Regions from separate parts of the Ectopseudomonas mendocina genome, predicted to be linked through region 3. Evidence: riboswitches for the same ligand, from Rfam matches in the RefSeq annotation. Region 3 holds a riboswitch; each other region holds the start of a gene.

Region 1 (4,362 bases), 1.1 Mb from region 3:
CTGCAGGTGGTAGGCCGGCATCTGATAGCGGTGCCAGACCACATTCTCGATGATTGCCTGCATCTCGCCTTCGGCCATGCCACGCTCGACCACCACATTGCCCGGCAGCACCATGCGGGTGAAGCGCGAGTCGCCCACCAGCATGTCCAGGCCGTGACGGATGAACTGGTCGACATAACGATGGTAGTTGGTCAACAGGATCCAAGGCTGCACATGGCGCCAGTCGCTGCCGGTGTAGTGCTGGATGCGCTTGAGCGAAAAATCGGTGCGCGCCGCGTCGAACAGCGCCAGCGGCAGCGGGTCGATGTTCTCCCAGTCGTACAGGCCATCGGCGGTGCCGTCGGTGGCGGCGGACAGGTCGGTGCTGGGGAATACGCGCGCCAGCTCGGCGGCGGTCACACCACTGCCGGCCAGCTCATCGCCGCCCTCGACCACGTACGGGTAAGGAATGTTCTGCTGGCTGCGGCCGACTTCCACGCGCAGGGTGAAATCGTTCATCAGCGGACGCAGTTGCTCCAGCAGGTATTTGCGGAAGGCCGCCGGCTGGGTCACGGTGATGGCGTAGGTGCCAGGCACCTGCACCTTGGCGTAGGCGCGCACGGTGGTCGGCACCTCGCCCTGGCACAGGTAGGTCAGGCGCAATTCGGGGTAGCGGAACAGGCAGTGCTCGCTGGCATCGGGACGGATGCGCTCCTTGAGGTAGCGTTTGAGCGCGTGGCTCAGGGCGCCAGTGGCCTCCTGGTGCAACGCGGCGAGGCGATCGACGGCCTCTTCGGGCGTGAGGGCAACGATGAAATCATCTGAGCAGGCTTTCACTGTGCATCTTCCTGACTGAACGTACGCGCCTATCTTGCCTGCATACGGTGACGAAAACATAGCGCGACAGGACTCACCACCCGACGGCCGAGACTAGACTTGGAGCTACTCGTCGGAGGTCATTACCATGGTTCGTCCAATCCTTCTGCTGCTGGCTGTCGTTTCCTGCTTCAGCGTTCAGGCAGGTGAGCTGGACGGTCACTACCGCGCCACGCTCGACGGCCTGCCGACCGTGCTGATTCTGCGCCAGCAGGGCAATCAGGTTGAGGGGCAATACGTTGAGAATCAGACCCTGCGCCTGAATCTGAAGGGCCACTACGATGGACAGGTGCTGCGCGCCGAGATCAGCGATCCACAGTCCGGCCTGCTGCTGGCCAACATGAACGCCACCTACGCCAATGCCATGCTCAACACCAGCATCGCGGCTCGCAACCCACGCAACGGCGAGGTACTGGAACGTCAGACACTATTCCAGCGCGAAGCAGCAGCCCCCCCACCTGCAGCAGGCGTTCAGGATTCGGCACTGGTCGGCACCTGGGTGCACGAGAAGATCATCAACAGTGGCGGCGCCAACTTCGCTTCGTTCAACACCGTGATGACCCTGCAGTTGAACGCCGATGGCAGCGTCACGCAGTGGAGCCGCTCGGCCGGCGGCGGCAGCGACTGGAGCTACGACAGCCCCGGCGAGGTGCAGTACAGCGGCCAATGGCGCAGCCAGGACGGCATGCTGATGGTGCGCCTGGCAGGCGCCGCCGATTATCAACCCGCTGCCTATTACCGCTTCAGCGACCAGTATCTGGTCACCGAGAGCAATACCGGCAAGATGATCTGGCAGCGCCGCCGCTAAACGACTGGGTCAGGCCGCCTGGTGCAGGCGCACGTTGAACAGCGGCCCCTGGCTGAAACGCGACAACGCCTTGGCACCGGCCAGCACGCCCAGGTCGATCAGCGGCTCGATCAGGATCACGCTCATGTAAGCCAGGCCGAAGCTGCCCACTGCTGCCAGGTTTTCGCTGGAAAAGCCGTGACCGTAGAAGGCCCAGAACGCGACCCAGGCGACGATGCCACCCTGGTAGGCAGTCGACAGTGCCAGTGCCTGCTTATAGGAAAGATCGACGTAGGCGGTACCCGGCGCAACGATGCGCTTGGCCAGCAGGCTGATGCCCCACAACGGGATCAACAGCGTGGTGACGTTCATGCCGTACTGCGGCAGGTCGAACTGGGCGAACAGCAGCCCCTGCAGCAACAGCCCCGCGGCCAGGCCGATGGCAGCAGCACCGGCACCGAACAGCAACAACAGGGTAGAACCGAGGATCAGATGCACCTCGGAAACACCCACCGGGTGATGCGGGAATACTTCGAAGAAGCAGAACACCAGGGCGGTGGTCAGCAGGCTGCGCAAAGCCAGGGCGGCGACACCACCGTTGCTGCGGACGCTGTCCAGGGCGAGTTTGGCGGTCAGGCCGAAAGCGGTGACGGCCGTTGCGTAGCTGAGGAGGATCTTGGCGCCTTCGACGACACCGGGTTCGATATGCATGCGAGTTCCTTGTTCGCGCCCACCGCGCGACGATTCGGATGAAGGTTGGGCGAAACGCCCGTTGTCGATGGCAGGTCTCCTGGCTCACGGCTTGGCACTCCGCCCGCCTTCCCGACCGAAGTCAGTGGCATGAGGGCATCGTTCGCCGCTTACAGTTGCGGGGGCAGCCAGGGCATTGGCGAGATTCGCCGCACCCTGTTCCCTTTTCATCCGCGTCACATGCGTGCACGCAGAACCATCGAGCGCAAGATTACTCGCCTGCTCGGCTAAAAAACAGCGTGCCTGGCCATCCGCTCTCGGCTCTCGCTCAGGCCGGCAACGTCACCACCGCCATGGTCACCGAAGCCTTGCTGTACAGGCGCTTCTGGCCGCTCTCCTCGCCGAACACCTCGGCCTCAACCACCGTGGCCTGGCGCCCGGCCTTGAGCACCTCGGCGCGGCAGAACAGGCGCGTGCTACGCGCCGGGCGCAGGAGGTTGACCTTGAATTCCAGGGTCAGCACCGTCTGCCCTTCGGCCACCAACGTCGCGGCGGCGGCACCGGCAGCATGATCGGCCAGAGTGGTCTGCACACCAGCATGGATGAAACCGTTCTGCTGCAGGTGGCGCGGCAGGATATCCAGCGCCGCCTCGACCCACCCTGGGCCGCAGTCGGTGGCACGAATGCCGAGATCCTGGATGAAATTGGCGTCGGCGAAGCCTTGCTCAACCAGCTCCCGATAACGCGGATGAGCGTGCATGGCGAACCTCCGATCAGGCCAGGTGCGGCGTGCTACGCGCCAGCAGCGCCTCGACGTCGACACCACGCGGCAAGGTGCCGTAGACCCGGCCACGGCCCTCCAGACGGCTGGCGATAAAGGCATCGGAGACGGTGGCGTTGCCCGCTTCCAGCAGCAGCTTGGCCTGCAGCGCCACGGCCATGTCTTCGGTGAGCTGGCGGGCGCGGTACTGGATATCGGCGGTATCGCTGAAGTCGGCCTTCAAACGCTGGATGTGCGCCTTCAGACGGGCATCACCGTGGCCGTCGCCCAGCTCGGCGAACAGCGCATCGAGCACGCCCGGTTCCTTGGACAAGGCGCGCAGCACGTCCAGACACTGCACGTTGCCCGAACCTTCCCAGATCGAGTTGACCGGCGCTTCGCGGTACAGGCGCGGCAGGATGGTTTCCTCGACGTAACCGGCGCCGCCCATGCACTCGCTGGCCTCGTAGATCATTTCCGGCGCACGCTTGCAGATCCAGTACTTGCCCACGGCAGTGACGAGGCGGGCGAACTTGTCTTCCTGCGCGTCATGCGAGTGGTCGAGCGCACGCCCCATGCGCATGCACAGCGCCAGCGCGGCTTCGCTCTCCAGCGCCAGGTCGGCCAGCACGTTCTGCATCAGCGGCTGGTCTGCGAGCAGCTTGCCGCCGACCTGGCGGTGTGCGCAGTGGTGCGCGGCCTGGGTCAGCGCCTGACGCATCAAGCTGCTGGAGCCGACCATGCAATCGAAGCGCGTCATCGCCACCATCTCGATGATGGTGGGCACGCCGCGTCCTTCCTCGCCAAGCATCCAGGCGAAGGCACCGCGGTACTCCACCTCGCTGGAGGCGTTGGCCCAGTTACCCAGCTTGTTCTTCAGGCGCTGGATGTAGAACGCGTTGCGCGTGCCGTCAGGGCGGTGACGCGGCAGCAGGAAACATGACAGGCCCTTGTCTGTGTAGGCCAGGGTAAGGAAGGCATCACACATCGGCGCCGAGCAGAACCATTTGTGGCCAACCAGCTCGTAGCCCTGCCCCGGCCCGCCGAGGCCGATGGGATAGGCGCGGGTGGTGTTGGCACGTACGTCGGTGCCGCCCTGCTTCTCGGTCATGGCCATACCGATGGTGACGCCGGTTTTCTGCTCCATCGGTAAATTGCGCGGGTCGTACTCGGTGGCGAGGATCTTCGGCAGCCACTGCTCGGCCACGTTGGGCTGCAGGCGAATGGCAGGCACCGCAGCGAAGGTCATGGTCAGCGGGCAGCCGCTGGC
Region 2 (4,362 bases), 800 kb from region 3:
GGCGCCAACATGCTGGTGATCCTCAACGACAACGACATGTCGATCTCCAAGAATGTCGGCGGCCTGTCCAACTACCTGGCCAAGATCATCTCCAGCCGTACCTACGCCAGCATGCGCGAGGGCAGCAAGAAGATCCTCTCGCGCCTGCCCGGCGCCTGGGAAATCGCGCGCAAGGTCGAGGAACACGCCAAGGGCATGCTGGTGCCCGGTACCCTGTTCGAAGAACTAGGCTGGAACTACGTCGGCCCCATCGATGGCCACGACCTGCCCACCCTGCTCGCAACGCTGCGCAATATGCGCGACCTCGACGGGCCGCAGTTCCTGCATGTGGTGACCAAGAAGGGCAAGGGCTTCGCCCCTGCCGAGGCCGACCCGATCGGCTACCACGCCATCACCAAGCTGGAACCGGTAACCCCGGTCGCCGCCCCGAAGAAACCCAGCGGCCCGAAATATTCCAACGTGTTCGGCCAGTGGCTGTGCGACATGGCCGAGCAGGACGCGCGCCTGGTCGGTATCACCCCGGCGATGAAGGAAGGCTCGGATCTGGTGGATTTCAGCGAGCGCTTCCCCGAGCGCTACTTCGACGTCGCCATTGCCGAGCAGCACGCCGTGACCCTCGCGGCCGGCATGGCCTGCGAAGGCGCCAAGCCGGTGGTGGCGATCTACTCCACCTTCCTCCAGCGCGCCTATGACCAACTGATCCACGACGTGGCCGTGCAGCACCTTGATGTGCTGTTCGCCATCGACCGTGCCGGCCTGGTCGGCGAAGACGGCCCGACCCATGCCGGCAGCTTCGATCTGTCCTACCTGCGCTGCATCCCCGGCATGCTGGTGATGACGCCGAGCGACGAGAACGAGATGCGCCGCATGCTCACCACCGGCCACCTGTTCGACGGTCCTGCAGCGGTTCGCTACCCGCGCGGCACTGGCCCCAATGCAGCGCTCGATGCTGGTCTGGAGCCGTTGGAGATTGGCAAAGCCGTGGTACGCCGCCAGGGCAAGGGCGTCGCCCTGCTGGCCTTCGGCGTGCAACTGGCCGAAGCCCTGCGTGTGGGTGAAACCCTGGACGCCACGGTGGTCGACATGCGCTTCGTCAAACCGCTGGACGAAGCCCTGCTGCGCGAACTGGCGGGCAACCACGCGCTGCTGGTGACCATCGAGGAAAACAGCATCATGGGCGGCGCTGGCAGTGCGGTCAGCGAATTCTTCGCCGCCGAGAACCGCCAGGTGCCGATGCTGCACCTGGGCCTGCCCGACTACTACGTCGAGCACGCGAAACCGAGTCAGATGCTTGCCGAGTGCGGCCTCGACGAAGCCGGCATCGAACGCGCGGTACGTCAGCGTCTGGATTTGCTTCAGGCCTGAGCATGAAGCCCGCTCATCGTTGAATGAGCGGAGCTTGCTTGTCATTCATATGCGTGCGCACTAAGGTTCGCGCACTTCATGTTCCGCCAGGGTGCGCTGCGCAAGCAGTGTTAAACGGGAAGCCGGTGCGCTCGTCATGAGCAATCCCGGCGCTGCCCCCGCAACGGTAATCGACTGCACGCGCTGAGCGTGCGCCGCGTCCAACAGCCACTGGGGCAACCTGGGAAGGCGGGCGCGGGTCGAGAGCCCGGAGACCGGCCAAGGCGGTGCGACTGGTGTTGCGGAGGGCAGCACGGTCAAGCGCCGCCCTGCGCGCTTGCTCCTGCCCTCCTCGAAAGTCTGCCGACCTTTGAGGAAAGAGAATGAAACTGTCCCGTCTGGCGCTGGCCATCGCCGTCATGCCCGGCCTTGCACTGGCCGCAGAGCCTTATACGACCGAGCCTCTGGTGGTCACCTCCGGACGTCTGGCCGAACCGCAAGCGCAGGCTACTGCGGCTACCACCGTCTTCGAGCGGGACGATATCGAACGCCTGCAGGCCAGTAGCGTTACCGAGTTGCTGGAGCGCGTGCCAGGTCTCAGCATCGTCCGTACTGGCGGTGTCGGCAGCCAGACGGGCGTGTTCCTGCGCGGCACCAGCACGGCACAAACCCTGGTACTGGTCGACGGCCAACGTATCGCGGCCGCCTCCAGCGGCACCAGCAGCCTGGAGTTTCTCGCCCCCGATCAGATCGAGCGTATCGAAGTCGTACGCGGCGCCCGTTCGGCGCTCTACGGCTCTGACGCCATTGGCGGGGTGATCCAGATTTTCACCCGCCAGGGCGATGGACTGGGTCTCAAGCCTTACGCCCGCCTGGCCGCTGGCAGCGACAGCACTTACCAACGCAGCCTCGGTCTCTCCGGCGGCGACGAACGCACTCGCTTTCATCTGGGCGCCGCTCTGGATGAGACAGCCGGTATTGACGCGACCCGCGACAGTTTCGGTGCCAATGGCGACGACGACGCCTACCGCAATCGCTCACTCAGTCTGAATCTTTCGCACCGTTTCAACGACGATCTACAAATTGGCTTCAGTGCGCTCGAACAGCGCGGACAGGTGGAATACGACGATGTCTTTACCGGGTCTCTGCCGACTACCGACTTCTTGCTCAGCAGCATCTCTGGCTTCCTCGATGCACGCTTCAACGAGGTATGGAGCAGTCGCCTGGAACTGGGTCATAGCGAAGACAAGCGCGACAGTGGCAACGATCAGCCAGGCGGCACTATCAGCCAATTCAATACCTATCGTGACGCAGCCAATTGGCTGAACACTCTGACACTCAACGAAAACCACCAACTGCTGCTGGGGCTGGACTGGTATGAAGATCGAGCGCAGGGCACGACGGATTTCGTCGAGGACTCACGCTGGAACCGAGCGGCCTTCGTCCAGCATCGTTATACCGGAGAAACGTTCTCGACCGAGCTGGGAGTGCGCCACGACGACAACCAACAATTCGGTAGCGAGAACACCTGGAACGCAGCATTGACCTTGCCCCTCAACAATGCCAACGACCTGATCCTGTCGTATAGCGAAGGTTTCCGCGCGCCGACCTTCAACGACTTGTATTACCCGGATTTCTGCTTTGGTGGCATGTGCTTTGCCAGCGCCAACCCCGACCTCGCCCCGGAACGTTCCAAAAGCTACGAACTGCAGTGGCGCAGCCGCTACAGCGACACGGGCTCCCTGCAGACGTCCGTGTACCGCACCGAGATCGAGGACGCCATCGTTCTGGACGAGAACTTCATCCCGCAGAACGTGCAGACAGCACGCATCAATGGCTTCGAAGCAGCCGTACAACAGGAACTGTTCGGTTGGCAGGGCAATCTCTCTCTGGCCCTGATCGACCCACGTGACCGCGCCAGCGGCCATACCCTGCAGCGCCGCGCCAAACGCACATTGAGTCTGGATATCGACCGCCGTTTTGGTGACGTCTCGCTCGGAGCCGGCTGGCGTGCGCTCAGTGGTCGCTACGACGATGCCGACAACGAGATCGAAATGAGTGGCTACGGCCTGCTCAGCCTCCGCGCAGCCTGGCAGGCCAATGAGGAACTGGGGCTTAGCCTGAAGCTGGATAACCTGCTGGACAAGGATTACGCAGAAGCCACCTACAGTACACCCAATGGCCGTTTCGGCTACAACAGCGCAGGGCGCACCGCACTGCTGGCCGTAACCTGGACACCGCAACTCTAATGTTGATGCGTACCCCCTCGTAGAGCGTACTCGGCTTTGGCTTCCTGCGTCGCTCTACCTCCTGCATCCATGCAGCCGTCGCGAAGCAGTACGCCGTAACGATTCGCCCTGTAGGGTGTGCCACGCGCACCGCCTGGAAGCGCTACCGCGCCCCAGCCATTCGCTCACACAACTGCTCGATGGCGCCCAGCATCTGCCGACTGGGCCGCTCCAGGCCCTTGTCCGGCACCGCCCATACCTGCCCCAGGCGCACGGCATGCAACTGCGGCCAGGCCTGCCAGGCGCTAAGCTCGGCGTTGCTGCCGCCAAGTATCACGTCCGGATCACGCGCCAGCACAGCCTCCACGCTGACCTGTGGCGCCGGTTGCGGCAGGTCGGCGAACAGGTTGCGCGCCCCGCATACCTGCAAGGCGTCACCGATCAGTTGCCCGCCACCGATGGTGTAAAGCGGTTGATGCCAGATCTGATAGAACACCGTCAGGGGCCTCTCGCGCCGGTAGCGCTGGCGCAGCGCGTCCAGTTCGGCCCGAAACTCGGTGGCCAACCGCTCGCCCTGCTCGGCCCGGCCCACTCGCTGACCAATGCGCACAAAGGCCTCGCCCAGTTGGTCGAGGCGCTGCGGTTCGATGATCAGCAGGTCGATGCCGAAACGTTGCAACTGCGCCTGTTGCGCCGGCGGCACACTACCGGGCGCGATCAGGATCAGATCAGGCGCCAACTGCAGCAGGCGTTCGAATTCCAGCTGGCCATAGCGGCCGACCGTAGGCAG
Region 3 (4,362 bases):
CCGTACTTGCTGGTGGTGAAGGCGACGGCGCCGAACACGCCGATCGGCGCCAGGCGCACGATCATGCCCATGATGCGGAAGATCACATGGCTGAATTCGTTGATCAGCCGGGCCACGCCGCTGGCCTGTTCACCGACGAGATTCAGCGCGCTGCCGAACAGCACGGCGAACAGCAGCACCTGGAGAATGTTGTTCTCGGCGAATGCGCCGAGCACCGAGGAGGGGATCAAGTCCATGATGAAGGTCGCCGGGCCGTGCAGCTCCTGGGTGCGACTGGCGTAGAGCGCGGCATCGCTGGCAGACAATTCGTTGAGATGGAGGTTGGCGCCAGAACCCAGGCCCAAACCATAGGCCACCACCAGCCCGAGAATCAGAGCGAAGGTGGTCAGCACCTCGAAATAGATCACCGACTTCAGGCCGATGCGGCCTACTTTCTTCAGGTCTCCGGCACCTGAAATGCCGCTGACCACCACGCAGAACACGATCAGTGCGATGAGCATCTTGATCAGCTTGATGAAGCCGTCGCCCAGGGGTTTGAGCTGGGTGGCCAGGTCCGGCAGGCTGAGGCCGCACAACACGCCAAGCACCAGGCCTATCACGACTTGCAGGAATAGCGAGCGGGGAAGCAGTTTCATGAACATTGCGGGGGTCTCCGTTAGGCGCGTTGATCCACGCCCGCACGGAGGCCCGGAAATGAACGCCTGATTGTTTTTATGGTATTACCGGTATGACCAGTTCAGGCTATGCGCAATCGCCAGGGCTGACAACCCCCTCTCTGTGAATGCCATGAGCAGTGGCGACGAACGGGAATACGAAGGCAGTCAGCAACTGGTAAGACCGGACTGCCATCGCGGCTGAAGCCCCTCCTGCGCATCGGGATTGGAGTGGCTGGCGGTGCGCGCGGCGCACCCTACGTAGGGTGTTGGTGTGGCGGCCCGGATTGCATTCGGGCTACGACTGGCGCGCCATTGTCGCTAGACTGCCCGGCCCGTTTTGGAGACCGTCATGAGCCAAGCCCCCTACGCCCTCGTTCTGTTCATTGGCCCAGGCCTGGCTCGTGGGGCGTCGGCCGAGCGTCTGCAGCAACGCATCGAAGCGCTGTTGGGCGAGGCGCACCTGCATGACTCGGAGCAGGACGATTGGTTGCAGGCCATCAATGAGGCGCCGCGACCGTTGCTGGTGGTCGATCTGGAACCACGCGCCGATGCCGCGCATCGCGACTGGCTGCGCGAGCGTATCGCCGAGCGCGGTGACGGGGCTGAGGTGTTCGTGGTCTGCACGGCGCTGGAGGACACCTGGCTCGATGGTCTAGGCGCGTTGCTGGCGCATCGTCAGGCGCATCTTCCCTGCAGCGACGTGCCGCCCGTGCCTGCGCACCACGCCTGGTCGCAGATTCCGCCACACGCGCAACGCCTGCTGCTGTGCAACGGCCCACGCTGCACGCGCAAGGGCGCGCTGGGCCTGTGGAAAACCCTGCGTCAGCGACTCAAGGCCGCCGGCAAACTGGAGTGCGAGGGCGGGGTGCACATCACCCGCAGCCAGTGCCAGTTCCCCTGTGACCTGGGGCCGACCGCGAGCCTTTATCCACAGGGCGAGTGGTATGGCATCAAGGACGAAGCGGCAGTGATTCGCCTGGTCGACGAACGCCTGGTGGCGGGCAGGGCGCTGCCGGAGTTGCGTATCGATGAGCAGGGCAACAATTAGCAACTCGGATTACGCCTGCGGCGAATCCAGGCTACGAGCAATCGCCGCTAAAGCGCCTCCCACAATTGCCCCCGTGCCTTGACTTGAGCGGAGTCGGATGGTCATATCCGCGCCGATTCAGGTGTCTCACGCCGCCGCGCGTGAGGTGAAACGGGAAGTCGGTGCAAGTCCGACGCTGCCCCCGCAACGGTAAGCGAGCGACGTTATCAACAGGCCACTGTGCGCCCTGCGCATGGGAAGGCGATGACGTCATGACCCTCGCCAGCCCGGAGACCGGCCTGAATCTGGGGTTTGCTGTCATTGCGCACTCGTGTCGCATCGGACGCCCCCCATTAGTCTGGCAACCCGCGGTGGGCGGGCGTTGACGCCGATCGTGGGTGTTTGCGCGCCCACATCTGCTGTTGCGCGTTTCCATCGGATTGCCGTGCCTTTTCTCTTTGCGATGGAAGCAATATGGCGCGCTATCCCCTGTTTCAAACCTCTGCATCGTTCGCGCTGCTGTTGGCCTCTGCGGCCATGGCTGGCGAAGCTCCAGTCGACCTCCCTGAAGTGACCGTCCAGGCACAAGCCGCGGTCGAAGAGGGCGCTACCGACCTGCATACCCCGACCGTCGCGGGCTCGCGACTGGGCCTGACGGCCCTGCAAACCCCCGCCAGCACCACCAGCCTCAGCGGTGCCGAGGTGCGTGAGCGCAACAACCGCAGCGTGCAGGATGCCGTGACGCGTACGGCAGGTATCAGTGATATCGGCGCACCCGGCAACGGCGGCACGGCGTTGTCGGCACGCGGTTTCACCGGTCATGCCTCGGTGATGACGCTGTTCGATGGCATTCGTATGTACACCGGCATGGGCACCGTGTCGTTCCCGCACGATCCCTGGATGGTCGAGCGTATCGACGTGCTGCGCGGCCCTGCTTCGGTGCTGTACGGCGAAGGTGCCACTGGCGCGGTGGTCAACGTGCTGGCGAAGAAGCCGTTCGAGGGCGAGATCAGGAACCATGTGCGCTTCGGCTATGGCTCGTTCGACCGCAACCAGCAGGCGCTGGACAGCGGCGGTTCGCTGAGCGACACCCTGAGTTACCGCCTCAATCTCAACCGTGAGGCCAGCCATGGCTGGGCCGATCGCGACGATTCGCAGAACCTGGGCCTGAGCGCTGCGTTGCGCTGGCAAGCCAACGATGACCTGGCCTTCACCCTGGCTCACGACCAGGGCAAGTTGAAGCCCGGTAGCTACTTCGGTACGCCACTGGTCGATGGCAAGTTGCGCGACAGCCTGCGCGATAAAAACTACAACGTACGCAACGCCGATATCGCCTATCACGAGCAGTGGACGCGACTGACCACCGACTGGACGCTTTCCGATCAGGTCAGCGCCAGCAACCAGCTCTACTACCTCAAAGCGCGCCGTTACTGGCGTAACGCCGAGAACTTCACCTGGGACGCCGCTCAGGGTCAGCTCAACCGCCGCGAACAGCTGGAAATCAAGCACGATCAGGAACAGATCGGCGACCGCCAGATCTTCACCTTCAACCACTCGCTGTTTGGCCTGGCCAGCCGTACCCTGGTCGGCGGCGAGTTCAACCGTATCCGTTTCAACCTGGCCAACAACTCGCCCTATACCGATGTTGGTGGTGGCGAATTCATCGATCCCTGGAATCCGCCACCCGGCTACTACCAGAGCCTCGATGCCTATCGCCCGCACTCGCGCAGCGAGACCCGTACCTTCGCCCTGTTCGCCGAGAACCAGCTGCAGCTCAGCGAACGCTGGTCGCTGGTCACTGGCATCCGTCGCGACCAGAACCATATCGATCGTGACGACCTGCGTGCAGGTACCCGATCTGATCGCAGCCTGAGCGGTGGAAACTGGCGTGCCGGCCTAGTGTTTGCCGTTACTCCGCAACTGTCGTTGTACGGTCAGTACTCCACCAGCGAGGATGGGGTGAACAACCTCATCACGCTCAATCCGGGCCAGCAGCAGATGGATCTTACCGAGTCCAAGCAGACCGAGTTCGGCCTCAAGCAGTCGTTCTGGGATGGACGCGGTGAATGGACGCTGGCTGCCTATCACATCGTCAAGAAGAAGCTGCTCAGTCGCGAAACCCCGACCTCGCCGACCGTGCAGATTGGCCAGCAGTCGTCCGATGGCCTGGAGGCGACTCTGGAGCTGGCACTCGACGGCGGCTGGCAGGTTTCGGCCAACGCGGCGTTCGTGCGCGCCGAATACGATGACTTCGTCGAAGGCGGCGGTGACCGCAGTGGCAATCGTCCGAACAACGTGCCGCGGCGCACCGCCAACCTGTGGCTGAACAAGGACTTCGGATGGGGTGTGGATGCCGGTATCGGCGCTCGCTATGTCGATGCCCGTTACGCCAATACGGCCAACACCGTGGACGTGCCGGGCTACACCGTGGTCGATGCCAATGTTGCCTGGCAGGTGCAGCCGGATGTGCGCCTGGGCCTGCAGTTGAACAATCTGTTCGACCGCACCTACGCCCGTAGCCAGATGCACAACGGCCAGCAGTGGCTGCTCGGCGAACCGCGCTCGTTCTTCGTCACTGCGGACTACAGCTTCTGATGCAGCGTCTGCGCATCCGCGAGCTGGCCTGGTCGCCCGACGGCCAGCGGCCGCTGCTCGACGGTATCGATCTGGCGGTCGACG
Region 4 (4,362 bases), 2.2 Mb from region 3:
AACGTACCCGCGAAGCGCTGGGTGCCTTGGGCGAAGTCGATCTGATCCTGTCCACGGGTGGCGTTTCGGTGGGTGAGGCGGATTTTCTCGGCATGGTTCTGCGTGAGGCGGGCGAACTGTCGCTGTGGAAGCTGGCGATCAAACCGGGCAAGCCGCTGACGTTCGGCCATTACCAAGGTGTTCCGGTCATCGGCTTGCCGGGCAACCCGGCTTCGACGTTGGTCACCTTCGGCTTGCTGGCGCGTCCCTATATGCTGCGTCGTCTTGGTGTACAGCGTGTCGAGCCCATGGGTTTTGCGGTGCCGGCAGGTTTTACCTGGGGCAAGCCGGGCATGCGCCGCGAGTACCTGCGAGCGCGTTTGGAGAATGGCCGCGTGGTGCCTTATGCCAACCAGAGCTCTGGCGTGCTGCGCAGTGCCGCCTGGGCTGAGGGCCTGGCCGAGGTCATGGAAGGCAGTACGCTGGCCGAAGGTCAGATGCTGCGGTTTATCCCGTTGAGCGAGATTCTCGGTTAGGTTCTGATTCGCCCGGCCAGGCAGATGGTCGGGCGCTTTAGATGGCGCGGCGAAACCACTGGGTCACATTTCTAACGATAGAATTTGCAAATGAGCGTTATAGAAGGCATAGTCGCCAACTTGTAAATTCAACCGACACGGTCGTGCCCATGCTAAAACGCTTCGCACCCCTCGTGCCTCTTGCACTCACAGTCTTTCTCGCTGCCTGCGCCGGCCACTCGCCGCAACCGCAGATCAGCGAAGCCACGGCCGAGCCAGTCACTCGCCCGCTCTCTCATCGGGTCATACCAGCCGATGACGATGAAATCACCGCACTGATCGACGACAAACCCTACGAAATGCCGCAATTGGCCGACAGCCTGCTTGATCTCGGCCGTTCGCTGATCGGTACTCGCTATCGCTACGGTGGGACCTCGGTACAGTCCGGGTTCGATTGCAGCGGCTTCGTCGGTTACCTGTTCCGCAAAGAGGTCGGTCTCGAATTGCCGCGCTCCACTCGTGAATTGATCAATCTGGATGCGCCGAAGGTGGCCCGTGCCGACCTGGAGCCAGGTGACCTGATTCTGTTCAACGATCGCGGCCGCGGTCGCGTCAGCCACGCCGGCATCTACCTGGGAGATGACCAATTCATCCATTCCAGCAGCAGTCGCAGTGGTGGCGTGCGCATCGACAGCCTGGACGACAGCTACTGGAATCGCAGTTACCTGCAAGCCAAGCGCGTGCTCGCCCTGGCTCCGGTTGAAGATCAGGTCGCTGCCAAGCGTCATAACTGATGTATACGGCGTAACCGCAGAATCTGTTCAAGGGCTGTTTCGATAGGTCTTGAACGGAGCTGAGGGTTGCGCCGTTCGTCGTGAATCGGCAGAGTAGAGCGCATTCAGGCTCTGGATCGCCTCGCTTATGCCCGTCACGACCCGTGTCGTCCTTATCTCCCTCGTTCTGCTACTGAGTGCGTGTAGCAGTCGTGCTCCCTCTCCTCAGCCTACCTACAGTCCTCCAGTCTCTTCTTCGTCCTATCAGGGCGGCGCCGAAGATGTCTTGTTCCGCGCCCTCGGTCTGGTCGGTACGCCCTATCGTTATGGCGGCAATACCCCGGAAGGCGGCTTCGACTGCAGTGGTCTGATCGGCTACGTCTACCGCGATGCAGCCGGTATCAGCCTGCCACGTTCGACCCGTGAGCTGAGCGCGATGCGTACCCCGGATGTTCGGCGCGATGCCCTGCAGAGTGGTGATCTGGTGTTCTTCGCCACCAATGGCGGTCGTGCCGTCAGTCATGCCGGCATTTATGTCGGCGAGGGGCGTTTCGTCCATGCGCCGTCCAGTGGCGGTACCGTGCGCCTGGACAGCCTCGATAACGTCTACTGGCAGCGTGTCTACCTCGATGCCAAACGAGTCATCACCCCAGAGCTCGCTCGTAACCCCTGACCCTCCATGAGCGAGCCCATTCGCCTGCCGCCTCAGCCTGAGCTCTGTGAGCTGTGCGCGCGGTCTGTCGCACTGACCCGCCATCACCTGATTCCCAAGGCGCTGCACGACAAGGTCTATGTGCAGAAACGCTTCGCTCGTCATGAGCGCATTACCGCCACGCTTTGGGTCTGCCGCGCCTGCCATAACCAGATTCACCGTCTGTTCAGCGAAAAGGAGCTGGCGCTGACTTACAACAGCCGCGAGGCGCTGCTGAGTGATGAGCGTTTGCGGACTTTCGTCGATTGGTTGGCGAGCAAACCGCCTGGGTTCATGCCCAGGCACTGAGCGGCGTTGACGGGTAGGGCTGCCAGCCTCTACCCTGCGCGCCTTGCTTCAGGTGCCCCGAGTCGCTGCGAATGACGGCCGAGGGGTGAAACAGGGAAGCCGGTTCGAATGCCGGCGCTGCCCCCGCAACGGTAGGTGAGTCAAACGCTGCTCGAAGCCACTGTGCTATGCACGGGAAGGCGCGGTGTCGAACCTTTGGGTTCGCTCACGAGCCCGGAGACCGGCCTGTCGCAGTTTCACGGCATCGCGGAGGGCGCTGTCCGGCTAACGCTCCGGTTTGACCGGGGCGTTCGTGTTTTCTGTCTTCCGCTCGCCTGACCAGCCATTGGCACCTGGATGAGGATGTGCGGATCATCGCGACCTTCTTCCTCATTGCCGTTCGCACTGTTTATCGATCAACAGGCGGCGCGGGTGCCTGACGTACAGGAGCACAGCATGAGCGAGTCCACCGAGCGCGATGCCCGCCACAAGGCGCGCATGCAGCGCAAGAAAGCCCTGATCGACGAGAAGATCGCCCAGGCTCAGGACGAATACGGCCTGCTGCTGGTGCACAGCGGCAATGGCAAGGGCAAGAGCAGCAGCGCTTTCGGCATGGTCGCGCGCGCCCTCGGTCATGGCCTCAAGGTCGGCGTGGTGCAGTTCATCAAGGGTGCCGCCAGCACCGGTGAGGAAACCTTCTTCCGCCGCTTTCCCGAGGAAGTCAGCTATCACGTGATGGGCGAGGGTTTCACCTGGGAAACCCAGGATCGCCAGCGTGATATCGCCAAGGCGCAGGAAGCCTGGGCCATTGCCAGGCGCTTGCTTGGCGATGAATCCATCGGCCTGGTGGTGCTGGATGAGCTGAACATCGCCCTCAAGCATGGCTATCTCGAACTGGATGCGGTGCTGGCCGATATCGAAGCGCGGCCGCTGCTGCAGCACGTGGTGGTAACGGGGCGGGGCGCCTTGCCGGGGATGATCGAGGCGGCCGATACGGTCACCGAGATGAGTCTGGTCAAGCATGCGTTCAAGTCCGGAGTGAAGGCGCAGAAGGGCATCGAATTCTGATGGAAGCACGTCACTGCCCGGCGCTGCTGATTGCCGCGCCAGCTTCGGGTCAGGGCAAGACCACCGTCACCGCCGCGCTGGCGCGCCTGCATACGCGTCAGGGGCGCCGGGTGCGAGTGTTCAAGTGCGGCCCGGACTTCCTCGATCCGATGATCCACGCCCGCGCCAGCGGCGCGCCGGTGTACCAGCTCGACCTGGCCATGGTGGGTGAGGCGGAGAGCCGCCGGCTGTTGTGGCAGGCCGCGGGCGAGGCCGATCTGATCCTGATCGAAGGGGTGATGGGCTTGTTCGACGGCAAGCCGTCGGCGGCCGATCTGGCCCGTTACTTTGGCGTACCGGTACTGGGCGTGATCGACGGTGCAGCCATGGCGCAGACCTTCGGCGCGCTGGCTCACGGCCTGGCCACCTTCCAGCCGGATCTGCCGTTTGCCGGAGTGCTCGGCAACCGCGTCGCCAGTACCCGCCATGGCGATATTCTGCGTGATGCCTTGCCATCGAGCATCCGCTGGTTCGGCGCTTTGCCGCGCAGTGCCGCGGTGGAGTTGCCGAGTCGGCATCTGGGCCTGGTGCAGGCAACTGAGCTGGCCGATCTGGAAGCACGCCTGGACGCCGTCGCCGACGCCCTGGCGGCCAGCGCCGATGTCGATCTGCCGCCGGCGGTGAGCTTCGCCGCGCCGCAGATCGACGAACCTGCGCCCTTGCTCCAAGGCGTGCGGATCGGTGTGGCGCGGGATGCCGCGTTCGCCTTCCTTTATCAGGCCAATCTCGACCTGCTGCAGGCGCTGGGGGCTGAGCTGCGCTATTTCTCGCCGCTGATCGATCAAGCGCTGCCGGACGTGGACAGTCTCTACTTGCCTGGCGGTTATCCCGAGCTGTACCTGGCAGAGCTGGAGGGCAACCAGGCCATGGCTGCGGCGATCCGTACCCATCACCAGGCCGGCAAGCCACTGCTCGCCGAGTGTGGCGGCATGCTCTATTTGCTCGATGAGCTGCGCGACAAGCAGGGCGGCAGTGGCCGCATGCTTGGCCTGCTCAGCGGCAGTGCGGC

What was found. A riboswitch is a leader RNA that binds a small molecule or an ion and turns the genes downstream of it on or off. The one in region 3 is predicted to bind cobalamin.
Region 1: linked by a shared signal. The riboswitch ahead of C7A17_RS05700 (energy-coupling factor ABC transporter permease) and the one ahead of C7A17_RS10745 (TonB-dependent receptor) in region 3 are both predicted to bind cobalamin.
Region 2: linked by a shared signal. The riboswitch ahead of C7A17_RS14555 (TonB-dependent receptor domain-containing protein) and the one ahead of C7A17_RS10745 (TonB-dependent receptor) in region 3 are both predicted to bind cobalamin.
Region 4: linked by a shared signal. The riboswitch ahead of cobO (cob(I)yrinic acid a,c-diamide adenosyltransferase) and the one ahead of C7A17_RS10745 (TonB-dependent receptor) in region 3 are both predicted to bind cobalamin.

The regions. Positions count from the first base shown of each region.
Region 1 is NZ_CP027657.1:1,218,892-1,223,253, forward strand. Features, by position in the region: gene amn (AMP nucleosidase) at 1-816, opposite strand, end outside; gene C7A17_RS05695 (hypothetical protein) at 944-1,663, shown strand; gene C7A17_RS05700 (energy-coupling factor ABC transporter permease) at 1,673-2,353, opposite strand; cobalamin riboswitch at 2,406-2,608, opposite strand; gene C7A17_RS05705 (PaaI family thioesterase) at 2,661-3,092, opposite strand; gene C7A17_RS05710 (acyl-CoA dehydrogenase family protein) at 3,106-4,362, opposite strand, start outside.
Region 2 is NZ_CP027657.1:3,107,743-3,112,104, reverse strand. Features, by position in the region: gene dxs (1-deoxy-D-xylulose-5-phosphate synthase) at 1-1,365, shown strand, start outside; cobalamin riboswitch at 1,438-1,642, shown strand; gene C7A17_RS14555 (TonB-dependent receptor domain-containing protein) at 1,728-3,593, shown strand; gene C7A17_RS14550 (cobalamin-binding protein) at 3,736-4,362, opposite strand, start outside.
Region 3 is NZ_CP027657.1:2,306,843-2,311,204, forward strand. Features, by position in the region: gene C7A17_RS10735 (C4-dicarboxylate transporter DctA) at 1-641, opposite strand, end outside; gene C7A17_RS10740 ((2Fe-2S) ferredoxin domain-containing protein) at 1,006-1,704, shown strand; cobalamin riboswitch at 1,807-2,000, shown strand; gene C7A17_RS10745 (TonB-dependent receptor) at 2,158-4,278, shown strand; gene C7A17_RS10750 (ABC transporter ATP-binding protein) at 4,278-4,362, shown strand, end outside.
Region 4 is NZ_CP027657.1:87,336-91,697, reverse strand. Features, by position in the region: gene C7A17_RS00510 (molybdopterin molybdotransferase MoeA) at 1-515, shown strand, start outside; gene C7A17_RS00505 (C40 family peptidase) at 665-1,288, shown strand; gene C7A17_RS00500 (C40 family peptidase) at 1,416-1,940, shown strand; gene C7A17_RS00495 (hypothetical protein) at 1,947-2,267, shown strand; cobalamin riboswitch at 2,301-2,510, shown strand; gene cobO (cob(I)yrinic acid a,c-diamide adenosyltransferase) at 2,703-3,314, shown strand; gene C7A17_RS00485 (cobyrinate a,c-diamide synthase) at 3,314-4,362, shown strand, end outside.